One region of the Variovorax sp. GW821-FHT10B04 genome, then DNA from elsewhere that is predicted to be linked to it. Evidence: riboswitches for the same ligand, from Rfam matches in the RefSeq annotation. Region 1 holds a riboswitch; the other holds the start of a gene.

Region 1 (7,516 bases):
CCTGCTTGGGCACGTTGGTCGGGCGCTGGCCATTGGTGGACGGCTCCATCGTGCTGTCTTCGCGCTTGGCGTCGATCAGCGTGATACCGCCGGCTAGACGCCAGGGGCCTTGCGACCATTGCGCGCTCGCTTCAAGGCCGCTGTGCCTTTCGCTTCCGTCGTAGGCCCCTTCGCACGGCGTGATGCCGAGCCGGCTGCAGGCATCGAGATTGGTCATGGGCCGGGTGATGTCGAACCAGGCGAGCTGCCAACCGAGCACGTTGTCGCCGCCCTTCAAGCCGATCTCCCACTGGCGCGAGCTCAACGACGGCAGCGCTTCACCTGCGTTGCTGTACTGCGCGCTCTTGTTCGGCACGACCTGCGATTCGACGCCTTTGCCCCAGCTGGCGTAGGCCATCAGGTCCGGCCGCAGCGCATAGCTCGCGGCGAGCCATGGCGTCGTGATGCCTTGCTCGTAGCCGGTCGGCTGCGAGCCGTCGGTGCGCACGCTGTCGCGGTCGAAGCGTGTGTAGCGCGCGCCGACCCAGGTCGTGAATCGTGACGTCCAGCGGATCGCATCCTGCGCCGACAGCTCCGTCGAGCGCTCGTCGCGGTTGGTGTTGACGTCGCTCAGCGTCGGATCGGCCGGCACGATCGCCGTGCCCTGCACGTTGCCGGTGCCGACGTAGTTGTAGGCCTGGTCCTGGAAGCGGTTGCGCACGCGGCTCGCCATGAGCCCGAACGACAGGTCGTGCTGCACGCCGCCCGTCGTCGCCTTGCCCTTGAGGTTGAGGCTGCCGGCGGTCTGCACGCGGCGCTCGTTCTCGCTGCGGAAATCGTAGAAGTCGAAGGTGCCGTCGGAGCAGTAGCGGTCGTAGTTGCCTTCGGCGCTGCAGCCGAAGGCGTAGGCCAGGCGGTCGTCGGTCTTCAACCGCTGCTGGCCGAGCTGCGCGCTCCAGCGCCAATCGTCGTTGATGGCCTGGCTGAAGCGCAGCGTGCCAGTGAGGCCTTCGAAGACCGAGGGCTGCGACCAGCTCTGGTTGTTCAGGTTGATGCGCGGGTCGACCGGCGCCGGCAGCGTGTTGCCGAGCAGGCTGAAGCCGTTCTGGCTCGGCTGCGTCTTCTTGCTGTATTCGATCTCGGCCTCGAGCACCGAGTCGCGCGTGATGCGCCAGTCGGTGGCCAGCGAGAAGAGATTGCGATGGCCGTCGAGGTCGTAGGTGCGCGGCTTGATGTCTTCGCTCACCACGTTGAGCCGGTAGCCGAACTGGCGGTCCTCGCCGAAGCGGCCGCCCAGGTCGACCGCGCCCAGCACGCCGCCGCGTCCCGACAGCTCCACGCGCACTTCGCGCAAGTCCTTCTCGGTCGGCCGCTTGACCACGTAGTTCACCAGCCCGCCCGGCGCGCTGGTGCCGGCCTGGATGCCGCTGGTGCCGCGCAGGATCTCCACGCGTTCCTTGTTGTCGAGCGGGATCGAGGTCTCGGCATTGATCGGCAGACCTTCGCGCCGGTAGTTGAAGCGGTTGTCCAGCACGAAGCCACGCACCGTGAGGTAGTCGATGTAGCCGGCCGAGTTGTACGCGTCGGTGACCGAGGCATCGAACTGCACGAGGTCGGCCAGCCGGCGCGCGCCGCTCGCCTGGATCTGCGTGCTGTCGATGACGGTGGCGGAGATCGGCACGTCCTTCAGCGGCAGATCGCCGAAGCCGCTCACGTCGGCCTGGCGCGGTGCCGTGCGTTCATCGACCGTGACGGTCGGGAGCGTCGCCTGCTGGGCGTGCGCGGCGCCGGCCAGCGTCATCAGGGCCGCGAAGGCGCGGGCGATTTCATTTTTTCTGTGTGCCACATTTGCTCCAGTGCAAATTGTTGGCAGGTGGGCACGGCCCGGCTTGGACGATGAGATGGCCGCGCGCGCATGGCGTGCATGACGAGACGGCTGCCGGACCAGCTTCCCTGCGCGAGGATTACCTCAATCAGGTTCAAAGGGACTCTCTCAGTCACCTGGCTGTCCTGCGACGGCTCGGCAACACCCCTAGCGAAGAGCTCCGTCTTGCGGCGGAGCGGGCCGGATTGTAAAGGCAGCGCCTGCCTGCCCCTCGCGTCGGCCCGCCCCCCGAGCAAACCCGTAGCGTGCAATCTGACGATTGGATACATCGGTATCCGATAAGGAACATGCATCGAGAGATGCAAAGTAGCTCCATACAACAAAGGAGCAAGAACATGTCCGTCCTGATGTGGTGCCTCGGTTTCAGCGTGTACGGCGTGCTCGCGATATTTTTCTTGAGCCTGGCATTGACGGCCGGACGTGCCGATGACGCCGATCGCCGATTCCGCCGCGCCATGGGCCGCGTCTTCCGCATGCGTCAGACCCACATGCCGCGAGGTCGAACCCAGGCCGGCGCCTGAGCCTTCCCGGCCGGCTCCCCCTGCCTCCGCAGGCTGCAAGCCCTTCGAGCGGCCATACTCGCGCAGATGGCCATTTCTTTTCGACCCATGGCGGTTCATTCATCTGTCCCACGCTGCGCGTGGGCCCTGATCCTCGTCGCCGCGTGTACCGCAGGCTGCAACACGCGGCCTGCCGCCCGGGTGACTCGCCTCGGAGACGGCTTGCTGCTGTCTCCGACGGCAGACGAAGCCGAGGCGTATTGCAGGAACAGCGGCGATCCCGTTCGCCTGCTGAAGCCCGTGCCAGGCGAACCGGGGGTTCGCTTCCGATGCGATTGAGGCGATACGTCGCGTCGCTGCCGCAGTTTGCGGACGACCTCGCCCATCGAGCGGCGCTCAGGGGGCGTGCGCCATGACAGCCACCGGCCTGCTGTTTGCCGTCGTGGGTGCGGCGTCGGTGATCGGTTTCATTGCCAGCCTGGCCAAGCCCGCATGGTTCCGCTTCAACGGCGGCGTCCCCCGACGCTGGAAGATCGGCGCCACGTGGCTGGTGCTCATCGCGGTCAGTACATTGGGCGCGCTGGCGCAGCGCCAGGCCGCCGTCGTCCAGGAACCTTCGGCGAGCACGCCGACCGAGTCGACCGAAGCGACATCGGACATCTCGTTCGAAACCTTCCCAGGCCAGGCCATATCGATCCCGGACATCGACGTGCCGACCGACGCGGCGAAGCCGGCGGAGGAGACGGTCGACACGCTGATCGACGTCGTGCCTCCGCCGCCGCCACCTGCACTGTCGCTGCCGCCCGTTCCATCGCGCCGCCACAAATAGGCACTCCGCGCTCGCCAGCGTGGCCGACGTTCTGATCGAGCCCGGCCGGACGTCGTCGAGCCGGGGGCCCCTGGAAGAAATGGGGATGCCCGGTCACCCTTGGCATTTACAATGAGAACAGTTCTTATTTGCTTTGCCGAGGTCAACGGGGGTCAAGCCCCTGCAAGACCTCGGCGCCGCGCCGCTCCATGCCTGCCGCCGAACCCGCCCTCGACGCCCTTCTGCACGCGCTTTATCGCGACCACCACGGCTGGCTGCAGGGCTGGCTGCGCAAGAAGCTGGGCAACGCCTTCGACGCGGCCGACCTGGCGCAGGACACCTTCGTGCGCGTGCTGCGCGCGCCGGGGCTCGACGCGGTGCAGGAGCCCCGCGCCTACCTCACGACCATCGCGCGCAACCTGCTGATCAACCACGTGCGCCGGCGCGCGATCGAGCGGGCCTATCTCGATGCGCTCGCGCTGCTGCCCGAACCGGTGGCGCCCTCGCCCGAAGCACGGCTCATCGTGCTGGAGACGCTGATCGAGATCGACCGCCGGCTGAGCGGCCTGCCGGCGCAGGCCAAGCAGGCCTTCCTGCTCGCGCAGCTCGAAGGAATGGGCCAGGCCGAGATCGCAGCCGAGCTCGGCATCTCGCTGTCGACCGTCAAGCGGCATCTCGCCAAGGCGGCCATGCGCTGCTTCTTCCCGGAATAGCCGATGGCTTCGCTGCACAACGACACCCTCGCCGCACCGCTGCCCGGCGGCGACACGCGGATCGCGCCCGCGATCGCCGAACAGGCGGTGCAATGGTGGATCGCGCTCCAGGGCGGCGATGCCGGCATCGCACAGCACGCGCGCTGGCAGCGCTGGCGCGATGCCGATCCGGCACACGAGGCCGCCTGGCAGCGCATCGAGAACGTCGGCGGCCGGCTGGCCGGCATTCCGACGCCGCTGGCCCGCGCTGCGCTGAGTGCCGCACCGCAGTCGATGCGCCGGCGCCGCGGCGTCCAGTTGCTGACCGCGCTGGTGGTGGCGGGCGGCACGACGCTGGTGGCACGGCAATCCACACCTTGGCGCGCCTGGACCGCCGACCAGGTGTCGGCCATCGGCGAACGGCGCACGCTGCGGCTGCCCGATGGCGGCGACGTGATGCTGAACACCGGCAGCGCCATCAACGTCCGCTTCGACACCGAGCGCCGCGTGCTCCAGCTGGTGCGCGGCGAGATCCTGGTGCAGACCGCGGCCGACGCGATGCAGCGCCCCTTCCTCGTGCAGACCGAGGCGGGCACGGCCCGCGCGCTCGGCACCCGCTTCACCGTGCGCCAGCGCGACGACGCCTCGGTCGACGTCGGCGTTCTGCAGGGTGCGGTCGAACTGCAGCCGCTCGACGCGGCGGCGCGCAGCCACACGCTGCAGGCCGGCGAAGCGGGCCGCTTCACCCGCACGCAGGCCATGGCGGCCGGCGTGCTCAACGCGCATGCGAACGCCTGGATCGACGGCATGCTCGTCGCGTCGCACATGCGCCTGGCGGATTTCCTCGCGGAACTGGGGCGCTACCGGCCCGGCCGCCTGGGCTGCGACCCGGCCATTGCGGGCCTCGAGGTGTCGGGCGCCTATCCGCTGGACGACACCGACCGCGTGCTGACCGCGCTGACCTCCTCGCTGCCGGTCCAGATCCATACCTACACCCGCTACTGGGTCAGCGTGGGCCTGCGCCGAAGGCGCTGAACGATTCGGCCGGCGCGGAACGATGCCGCCGAAAAATACTTGAGCTGTTTCGGCAGGGTTGCCTGTCAAGGAAAGGAAGGGCGCGGATGCCGTGCCTTTTTCTCTTCTTCTCGTCGACTCCACCATCGAAGGTATTCGCTCATGCTGCAACGCAACGGCTTGCCCGCCCCTGCACTCCGCAAGGCGCGCTTCCACCCGCTTTCCCTCGCCCTGCAAACGCTCTGCGTCGGCACCACGGCCAGCCTGGTCACGGCCGGCCTGCTCGCGCCGCAAGCCGCGCTGGCCCAGCCGGCCAACCCCGAGGGCCGCGACGCCCGCGAGCTGCGGCACTACGACATTCCGGCCGGCCCGCTGGAAGGCGTGCTGAACCGGCTCGGCCGCGACGCCGGCGTGCTGATCACCTTCGAGTCGAAGCTGACCGACGGACTGAACAGCCGTGGCGTCAACGGCAGCCGCACGGTCGAACAGGCGCTGTCGCAAGCGCTCGACGGCAGCGGCCTCGGCGCCGTGCGCGCAGCCGGCGGCGGCTATGCGCTGCGGGCGCTGCCGGGCTCTTCGGCGAGCGGCACCACCGGCGCGGCAGGCTCACCCACCACGCTGGCCGAGGTGCGCGTGACCGCCACCGCCGCACGCGACGGCACGACCGAAGGCACGGGCTCGTACACCACGCGCTCCACCGCCACCGCGACGCGCCTCGCACTGTCGCCGCGCGAGACGCCGCAGTCGGTCAGCGTGATCACGCGCCAGCAGATCGACGACCAGGCACTGATCAGCGTGCCCGAGATCCTCGACAAGGCACCCGGCGTGACGGTCGGGCGCAACGACAGCGAACGCGCGACCTTCTATGCGCGCGGCTTCTCGATCGAGAACCTGCAGTTCGACGGTGTGCCCAGCACGCTCGACACCTCCAACCAGTACACCACCGCGATCGGCGACAGCGCGATCTACGACCGCGTCGAGATCGTCAAGGGCGCGACCGGCCTGCTGACCGGCGCCGGCTATCCGTCGGCCACGCTCAACCTGGTGCGCAAGAAGCCGACCGCCGAGTTCGCGGGCAGCGTGTCGCTGGGCGTTGGCTCGTGGGACAAGGTGCGCAGCACGGCCGACTTCTCGGGTCCGCTCAACGAAAGCGGCAGCGTGCGCGGCCGCATCGTCGCCGCGGCGCAGAACGCGAACTCGTACGTCGATCGCTACAGCCGCGACACGCGCAACCTGTACGCCATCGTCGAGGCCGACCTCACGCCCGACACCCTGCTGACCGTGGGCGTCGACCACATGGAGACACGTGCCGACGGCGCGACCTTCGGCCACATCCCGCTGTTCTACAGCGACGGCACGCGCACGAACTTCCCGCGCTCGTTCAACCCGGCGGCGCGCTGGTCGTACTGGAACAACGACAGCACCCAGACCTTCGCCAGCCTGAAGCACGAGTTCGGCGGCGGCTGGAAGCTCGACCTGGCGGCCAGCCATCTCGACCAGTCGAAGGACGTGTTCTACGGCTCGGCCTACAACGGCAGCGTGGACCGCACGACCGGTGCCGGCATCCGCATGCTGTCGGGCGCGCTGCCGTCCGAGTCGACCACCGACGCGCTCAACCTCGCGCTGACCGGCCCGTTCACGCTGTGGGGCCGCACGCACGAGCTGATGCTCGGCGCCGGCTACTCGCGCCAGAAGCAGGACGCGGAGCTGCACACCTCGACGTTCACGAGCATTCCGAACTACTTCGCGTGGGACGGCGACATCGCGCAGCCTGCGTCGCCCAAGCGCGCCGACCGCAACATCCTCACCACCGAGAAGGGCCTGTCGGCGGCCGTGCGGCTGCGGCCGACGGACGCGCTGTCGGTCATCGTCGGTGCGCGCACCAGCTGGTACCAGCTGCGTGACCAGAGCACCAGCCTGGCCGGCGTGACGAGCGTCGACGACGACCTGAACATCAGCGCCAAGGTCGTGCCCTACGCGGGCATCGTCTACGACATCGACACGACCTGGTCGGTCTATGCAAGCCACACCGACATCTTCCATCCGCAGACCTACTACAAGGACGCGAACGACCGCCCGATCGCGCCGCTCACCGGCAAGAGCTCCGAGGTCGGCGTGAAGGGCGAGTTCCTCGATCGCCGGCTCAACGCCAGCGCCGCGCTGTTCCACATCAAGCAGAACAATTCGGCGCAGTACGTCGACGTCAACCCCGACACCGGCAACGAGATCTACACGGCGGTCGACGGCATCACGAGCAAGGGCGCGGAGTTCGAGGTGGCCGGGCAGATCACGCCATCGTGGAACCTGGCGGCGGGCTACACCTTCCGCACGTCGAAGAAGCCGCCGCAACCGGACGTGATCCTGAGCGCGGTCAACACCAACCAGCCGAAGCACCTGTTCAAGCTGAACACCAGCTACCGCCTGCCGGGCGCCTGGAGCAAGCTGGTCATCGGCGGCTCGCTGTCGTGGCAGAGCGAGACCTACTACCAGACCTCGGACGAGAACATGTGGCGCGCGACGCAGCCGAGCTACGCGGTGGTCGGCCTGATGGCGCGCTATGAATTCGACCGCCACCTGAGCGTCTCGCTCAACGTCAACAACGTGTTCGACAAGACCTACATGCCGGGCCTGGGTTCGT
Region 2 (7,516 bases), on a different contig from region 1:
CGAATCCGACGTGTTCAACAACGAGCCCTTCGGCCCGATCGCCGCGATCCGCGGCTTCGACAAGCTGGAAGAAGCCATCGCCGAATCGAACCGCCTGCCCTTCGGCCTGGCCGGCTATGCGTTCACCTCGTCGATCAAGAACGCGCACCTGCTGTCGCGCCGCGTCGAAGTCGGCATGCTGTGGATCAACCAGCCCGCCACGCCGTCGCCGGAAATGCCTTTCGGCGGCGTGAAGGACTCGGGCTACGGTTCGGAAGGCGGCCCCGAAGCCGTCGAGGCTTACCTCAACACCAAGGCCGTGTCGATCATGTCCTGAGTGCCGGCCGTCAAGGGCGTGCGGACTGGATCGGGATGTAGATCTCGCCGCCGCCGCTCTTGAATTCGGCCGACTTGCCCGCCATGCCGTCTCGCATGGCGGCGTCTTCGTCCAGACCACGCTGTGCCGCGTAGTCGCGCACCTCCTGCGTGATCTTCATCGAGCAGAACTTCGGGCCGCACATCGAGCAGAAGTGCGCCGTCTTGCTCGCATCCTTGGGCAGCGTTTCGTCGTGGAAGTCGCGGGCCGTGTCCGGGTCCAGACCCAGGTTGAACTGGTCCTGCCAGCGGAACTCGAAGCGCGCCTTGCTCAACGCGTCGTCGCGCGACCTCGCCCCCGGATGGCCCTTGGCGACGTCGGCCGCGTGCGCCGCGATCTTGTACGCAATGATTCCCTGCTTCACATCGTCCCGGTCGGGCAGGCCGAGGTGTTCCTTGGGCGTGACGTAGCACAGCATCGCGGTGCCGGCCCAGCCGATCATGGCCGCGCCGATCGCGCTGGCGATGTGGTCGTAGCCCGGCGCGATGTCGATGGTCAGCGGCCCGAGCGTGTAGAACGGCGCTTCGTGGCAGTGCTTGAGCTGCTCGTCCATGTTGGCCTGGATCATGTGCATCGGCACATGGCCGGGCCCTTCGATCATGGTCTGCACGTCATGCTTCCACGCGACCTGCGTGAGTTCGCCAAGGGTGCGAAGCTCGGCGAACTGGGCTTCGTCGTTCGCGTCGGCGCCGCTGCCGGGCCGCAGGCCATCGCCGAGCGAGAAGCTCACGTCATAGGCCTTCATGATGTCGCAGATGTCTTCGAAGTGCGTGTAGAGAAAGCTCTCCTGGTGGTGCGCGATGCACCACTTGGCCATGATCGATCCGCCGCGCGACACGATGCCCGTCATGCGGTCGGCCGTGAGATGGATGAAGGGCAGGCGCAGCCCCGCGTGGATGGTGAAGTAGTCGACGCCCTGCTCCGCCTGCTCGATCAGCGTGTCGCGGTAGATCGCCCAGGTCAGATCCTCGGCCACGCCACCCACTTTCTCCAGCGCCTGGTAGATCGGCACCGTGCCGATGGGCACCGGGCTGTTGCGCACGATCCAGTCGCGCGTGGTGTGGATGTTCTTGCCGGTGCTCAGGTCCATCACGTTGTCCGCGCCCCAGCGGATCGCCCACACCAGCTTCTCCACTTCTTCCTCGATGCTCGAGGTGACGGCCGAATTGCCGATGTTCGCGTTGATCTTCACCTTGAAGTTGCGCCCGATCGCCATCGGCTCGACCTCGGGATGGTTGATGTTGGCCGGAATGATCGCGCGGCCCCGCGCCACTTCGTCACGGACGAACTCGGGCGTGATGATCTTCGGGATCGACGCGCCCATCGGGTTGCCCATGACGCGCTTCGCGCGCTCGGCATTCGCCAGGTACTCGGCCATCCATTCGCGCTTGCCGTTCTCGCGCAGCGCCACGTACTCCATCTCGGGCGTCACGATGCCGCGACGGGCGTAGTGCATCTGCGTGACGTTGCCGCCCCCCTTGGCGCGGCGCGGCATGCGTTGCAGCGCGGCCGCATCGGCGCGCAACTGGGCGATGCGCGCGTTCTCTTCGCCCTTCACGCCGTCGTCAAGTGCAGCAGGCTGACGGCCGGCATAGATCTCTGTGTCGCCACGTTCCGCGACCCATGCGCCACGCACGTCGGGCAGGCCACGGCGCACATCGATGTCGACTGCCGCATCGGTGTAAGGCCCGGAGGTGTCGTAGAGCGATACGGTCTCGCCATTGGTCAACGCGACGTCGCGCACGGGCACGCGCAGGTCGGGCCGGCTGCCGGCAATGGTGGACTTGACCGAGGAAGGAAATGGCTCGCGCGTCAGCGTGAGCAGCGAGGCGAACTTGTCGATGGCGTTCATGGGGCACTCCTGGTTGGCATGGATGTGCTCCGCAATCGCTCGACGGACCCACGGCCCGGAACGGACCTGTGGATCAGGGGAACTGCAGCTCTTCTTCCGCCGGTACTAACCGGTTCAAGTTCGCGGGTTCGGCGATAGGATTCGCCATCTCAGCACGTCATGCACGTGCGCCCCGGAGCGTCGCGGATTCTAGGGCGGCGATGTCGGCGGCGTCCAGTCGAACGATCCTTGTTGCGTACGCAATTCGCTTTGAACGGCGCCTCTCCAAAGCATGCTATACTCCGCCTCTTGCCCATCGAGTTGTTGGGCAATGCCTGCGCAGGCAAGCCGGATCTCATAACGGCACGTCGACCAAGAGTTACCACGACGAGAAAAATACAAGGTAGCTCCTGCAAGTGAACATGCCGTAACGTGGACCGCGTAAGTGTCCACGGCCACATTCCAGAAAAAAGCCGCCCTCGAGGCGGCTTTTTCGTTTCCGAGCGATCGATGGGTGCGCACGTGCTGCGCCGGTTGTTCTCGCCCGTCGCATGGTGCGGTCGCCGTCACGATCCCCTCAGCGGCTGCTTTACATCGTCACCGACACGTGATCCGCGTCCGAGGCTTGGCAAACAGGTCATGAACCCGGCCTTCCCATGCGACATCTCGAAAGGCACTAACGCAGCCTTCGGGACGGCCGTCCCGGGCCGTGCCTGGGCGGCGATGGGGCTCCCGCGTTACCCAACGCTACCAACCGCAGGCCGTTAGCATATTTATCGCGCTTTCAAGACGATCGAACCACGACATCCGATGAAGGCCTGCAGCACAGGCCGTCCGCCTCGACAGCCGATGCAATCGGTGCCGATATCAACGCGCCTTGCCCGCCAGCGCCAGCTTGCGTTCGAGCTCCGCGATCCTCGCTTCCCTGGAAAGCAGCTCGGCTTCCAGCGCAATGATCCGCTGGGTCTGGCTTTCGACGCTTCCCGCCAGGCGACGCCCCGTAATTTCCTGCGCCGTGCCGTACAACGCCGTGACGCCTCCACGTTCGTCGCGTTGCGAAGCACCACGCGCTTCCAGCCAGCCACGGCGCCCGCTGCTGTGGACGTATTCGAGTTCCAGCGTATAGGGCTCGCCGTTCTTCACCGCCTGGTCCACCGTCCGGACCAGGCGCTGCCAGCTTTCGGGCGTGTAGCAGACTGCATGCTCCTGAAAGCTCGGCGGTCCCGCTGCCGGGTCACGACCGAAAAGTGCATGGAGCTGCAACGACCAGGTCATCGTTCCGCTGGTTGCATCCAGGGTCCAGCTGCCGATCTGCCCCAGCGCCTGTGCCTGCCGGAGATTGGCACTGCTCTTCTGCAGTGCGGCCAGGGCCTTCTCCTTGTCGTCGACCTGTTGCTGCAGCTGTACCTGCATGTCGTACAGCCGGGTCACGTCGGTCACCTGCACGACGAAGCCGATGACCTTGCCGTTCACGATGTGCGGAAGGAAGTTGACCAGGCCCGGCCGATGGATGCGCTCCGAGTCTGTCGGCACTCGATCGAACTCCTGCGGTTCTCCCCGCAGCACGCCACGAATGTAGGGCTCGCTCCTCGCGAAGATTTCGGGGCCGAGAAGATCGATCAATGCACTGTCGAACAACTGCGAAGGCTTGACGCCGAACCAGTCCTCGTGCGCGCGGTTCGCGAAACGGCAGCGCAGGTCGCGGTCCCAATAGGACAGCATGGACGGCAGGCTTCGAAGAATGGCCCAGACGGGATCGTTGAAGTCGATCGGTGGTTCTTGGTTCATCGCGCTGTGCTCCTGATCGTCGTTGCCTGAAGCGACACGCACCGGCGACGGCGCATGTCCATGCATGAAGTTTAGGGGCGCCGGTACGGCCTCGAAGACGCGTGCATGGCTTGGCCGCGCGGCAACGCGGTGCGCGCTGCACCAGTTCGGCCGTATCGCCCTGCAATCAGCAGGCCCTTCACGCGCCAACACGGCGCATCCACGCCTCGGGACTTTCCCTGAACGCTGGCCCGAAGCTTGCATCTGCCAAAAATATAGTTGAATATTTCAACTATTGAATATTTCTACAAAACACCATGAAGCCGCTCAAGCTCAAGACCGACTACATCAACGTCCTGCTCGACATGGCAAGCGAGCGCACGCGCGACCGCGGCTCGCGCGTGTACGAGATCGAGATCGGCCTGTCGATCCGCGACATCCGCCTGCTGCGCGCGATCGGCACCACGCCCGGCATCACGATGGGCCAGCTGGTGCAGGTCTGCGCGATCGAGAAGACGCTCGTCTCCAAGCTGATCAGCGCGCTGGTGCAGCGCGAGCTGGTGACGCGGCAGATCGGCAACGAGGACGCGCGCCAGATCCACTTGTTCCTGACCGATGGCGGCGTCGACATCGTCCAGCGCGCCGAGCCGATCGGCAAGGAGATGGAAGCGCGCTTCCTCGACTGCCTGACCGTCTCCGAGGTCGACACGCTGCGCCGCATCCTCCACAAGCTCATCGACGCCGAGGCCGGCTCGCGCGACATCTTCGAGTTCCTGCTGGCCGAGTTGCGCGCCAGCAAGACCGCTTCCAAGGCCTCCACCCCGTCGTCCCGCCCGTCCCGTTCCCCTTCCCCCGCTCCCCGAAAGAAGTAAGACACCATGGCTATTCCAATTTCGCTTCGCCGTGCGCTCGCGCTGTCCGTGTCGGCGCTGGCCCTGACGCTTTCCGCCGGCGCATCGGCCGAAACCGTGCTGCGCACCGTGCCCTCGTCCGACCTGAAGATCCTCGATCCGATCTGGACCACGGCCAACATCACGCGCAATCACGGCTTCATGATCTACGACACCCTGTTCGGCATGGACGAGAAGGGTGTGATCAAGCCGCAGATGGTCGACAAGTACAGCGCCAGCGCGGACAACAAGGTCTGGACCTTCACGCTGCGCCCCGGCCTGAAATTCCATGACGGTGCGCCGGTCACATCGCAGGACGTGATCGCCTCGCTCGCGCGTTGGGCCAAGCGCGACACCCTGGGCCAGAAGATGTACGAGGCCATGGACAGCATCGTGGCCGAGGGCCCGAACGGCTTCCGCATGAGCTTCAAGGTGCCTTTCGGCGTGGTGCTCGACGCGCTCGGCAAGCCGAGCCCGCTGGTCCCCTTCATCATGCCCAGGCGCGTGGCCGACACGCCCGCCGACAAGCAGATCGACGAGATGATCGGCTCCGGCCCCTTCACGCTGTCGAAGGAAGACTTCCGGCCCGGCGACCGCGTCATCTACCGCAAGAACACGGCTTACGTGCCGCGCAAGGAAGCTGCGTCGGGCCTTGCCGGCGGCAAGGTGGTGCACGTCGACAGCGTCGAATGGGTGATGCTGCGCGACCCGCAGACGCAGGCCAATGCGCTGCTCAACGGCGAGGTCGACATGCTCGAGACGGTACCCGTGTCGGCCTTCGTCGGCATGCGCACCGACCCGAAGATCGAGCTGGTGGACGTGATGCCCGCCGGCCCGTTCACCGTGATCTACAACCACAAGGTGCCGCCCTTCAACAACCCGAAGGCGCTGAAGGCCGCGATGCTCGCGATCAACCAGGAAGCGATGCTGCGGGCACAGGCGACCTACCGCGACTTCTACAAGCCCTGCGCATCGATCTATCTCTGCGGTTCGGTCTACGCCAGCGACAAGACCGGCTTCTACACCGGCAAGCCGCAGTTCGAGGAAGCGCGCAAGCTGCTGAAGGAATCGGGCTACGACGGCAAGCCGGTCGTGATCATGCTGCCCGGCGATTCGCCGGCGCTCAACAAGCTGCCGGCCGTGTACGGCCAGTTGCTCAAGCAGGTCGGCTTCAACGTCGACGTGCAGACCACCGACTGGGCGACGCTGGTGACGCGCCGCACCCGCAAGGACCCGCCGGAGAACGGCGGCTGGAACGCCTTCATCACCTTCTGGGGCGGCATCGACGCGAGCAGCCCGCTCACCTACAGCCCGCTGACCGGCAACGGCGACCAGGGCTACTTCGGCTGGCCGACCGACCCCGAGCTGGAGGCGCTGAAGTCGCGCTTCATCGCGACGGCCGACCTCGCCCAGCGCAAGGAAATCGCCACCCAGATCCAGACGCGTGCGCTCGAAGGCGGCGTGATCGCGCCGCTCGGCGAAGGCAAGGCACCCACCGCCGTCCGCCGCGGCACGATCACCGGCCTGCTGCCTTCACCCGCGGTGCTGTACTGGAACGTACAGAAGAAGTAACGCCTCGGAACCCACCGACATGTTCAACTTCCTGACGCGGCGCGGGCTCGCCACCGTACCGGTCCTGCTGATCGTGGCCGTCATCGTGTTCCTGCTGTTGCGCATGACGCCCGGCGACCCGGCCGCCGCCATCGCAGGTGACGGCGCGACCGCGCTGGACATCGAACGCATCCGCACGCAGCTCGGGCTGAACGACTCGATCGTCAGCCAGTTCGCCAGCTGGCTCGGCCATGTGCTGCGCGGCGATCTCGGCTACTCGTTCTTCTACAAGATGCGCGTGACCGACCTGATCGGCCAGCGGCTCGAACCCACGCTTTCGGTGGCCGCGGTGACGGTGGTGCTCACCGTGCTGATCGCGGTGCCGCTCGGCGTGCTGGCTGCGTCGCAACGCGGCGGCCGGCTCGACCGCTTCATCATGGGTGCCTCGGTGCTCGGCTTCTCGGTGCCGGTGTTCGTGGCCGGCTACCTGATGATCTGGCTGTTCTCGATGCAACTCGGCTGGCTGCCGTCGCAGGGCTACAGCCGCATCGCGAACGGCATCGGGCCGTGGCTGCGCAACCTGGTGCTGCCGTGCATCACGCTGGCCGTGATGTATGCGGCATTGATCGCCCGCGTCACCCGTGCCGCGGTCTCCGAAGCACTGACCGAAGACTACGTGCGCACGGCGCGCGCCAAGGGCATCTCGGAATGGCGCATGCTGCTGCGCCATGCGCTGGCCAACGCAGCCGTGCCGATCGCCACCATCATCGGACTCAGCGTGGCGGGACTGATCGGCGGCGTGGTCGTGACCGAGACCATCTACGCGATACCCGGCCTGGGCCAGCTCACGGTCGATGCCGTGCTGTCGCGCGACTACCCGCTGATCCAGGGCATCACGCTGTTCTTCTCGCTGGTCTACGTGGTCGTCAACCTGCTGGTCGACCTGAGCTACCTGCTGCTCGACCCGCGCATCCGCTACTGATGCACCGCGCCCCTTCATCGAAACCGCCGAGCCCCTCGAGACCTTCTCCATGACTTCGATCCCTCTTCCCGCAGGCAACCCTCCGACGCCGGCAAGGCGCAAGCCTTCGTTGCCGCGCCGCGTGCTCTCCAACGGCTCCG

What was found. A riboswitch is a leader RNA that binds a small molecule or an ion and turns the genes downstream of it on or off. The one in region 1 is predicted to bind thiamine pyrophosphate.
Region 2: it holds a riboswitch for thiamine pyrophosphate, as region 1 does, so the genes downstream of both, thiC (phosphomethylpyrimidine synthase ThiC) here and AC07PZ_RS30785 (TonB-dependent siderophore receptor) in region 1, are expected to answer to the same signal.

What each region holds. Positions count from the first base shown of each region.
Region 1 is NZ_JBWKNQ010000019.1:71,032-78,547, reverse strand. It holds gene AC07PZ_RS30785 (TonB-dependent siderophore receptor) at 1-1,780, opposite strand, end outside; TPP riboswitch at 1,913-2,023, opposite strand; gene AC07PZ_RS30780 (hypothetical protein) at 2,200-2,385, shown strand; gene AC07PZ_RS30775 (hypothetical protein) at 2,777-3,193, shown strand; gene AC07PZ_RS30770 (sigma-70 family RNA polymerase sigma factor) at 3,382-3,885, shown strand; gene AC07PZ_RS30765 (FecR domain-containing protein) at 3,889-4,899, shown strand; gene AC07PZ_RS30760 (TonB-dependent siderophore receptor) at 5,041-7,516, shown strand, end outside.
Region 2 is NZ_JBWKNQ010000006.1:15,180-22,695, forward strand. It holds gene AC07PZ_RS16250 (NAD-dependent succinate-semialdehyde dehydrogenase) at 1-316, shown strand, start outside; gene thiC (phosphomethylpyrimidine synthase ThiC) at 327-2,207, opposite strand; TPP riboswitch at 2,282-2,392, opposite strand; gene AC07PZ_RS16260 (PAS domain-containing protein) at 3,054-4,166, opposite strand; gene AC07PZ_RS16265 (MarR family winged helix-turn-helix transcriptional regulator) at 4,271-4,825, shown strand; gene AC07PZ_RS16270 (ABC transporter substrate-binding protein) at 4,832-6,415, shown strand; gene AC07PZ_RS16275 (ABC transporter permease) at 6,435-7,376, shown strand; gene AC07PZ_RS16280 (ABC transporter permease) at 7,426-7,516, shown strand, end outside.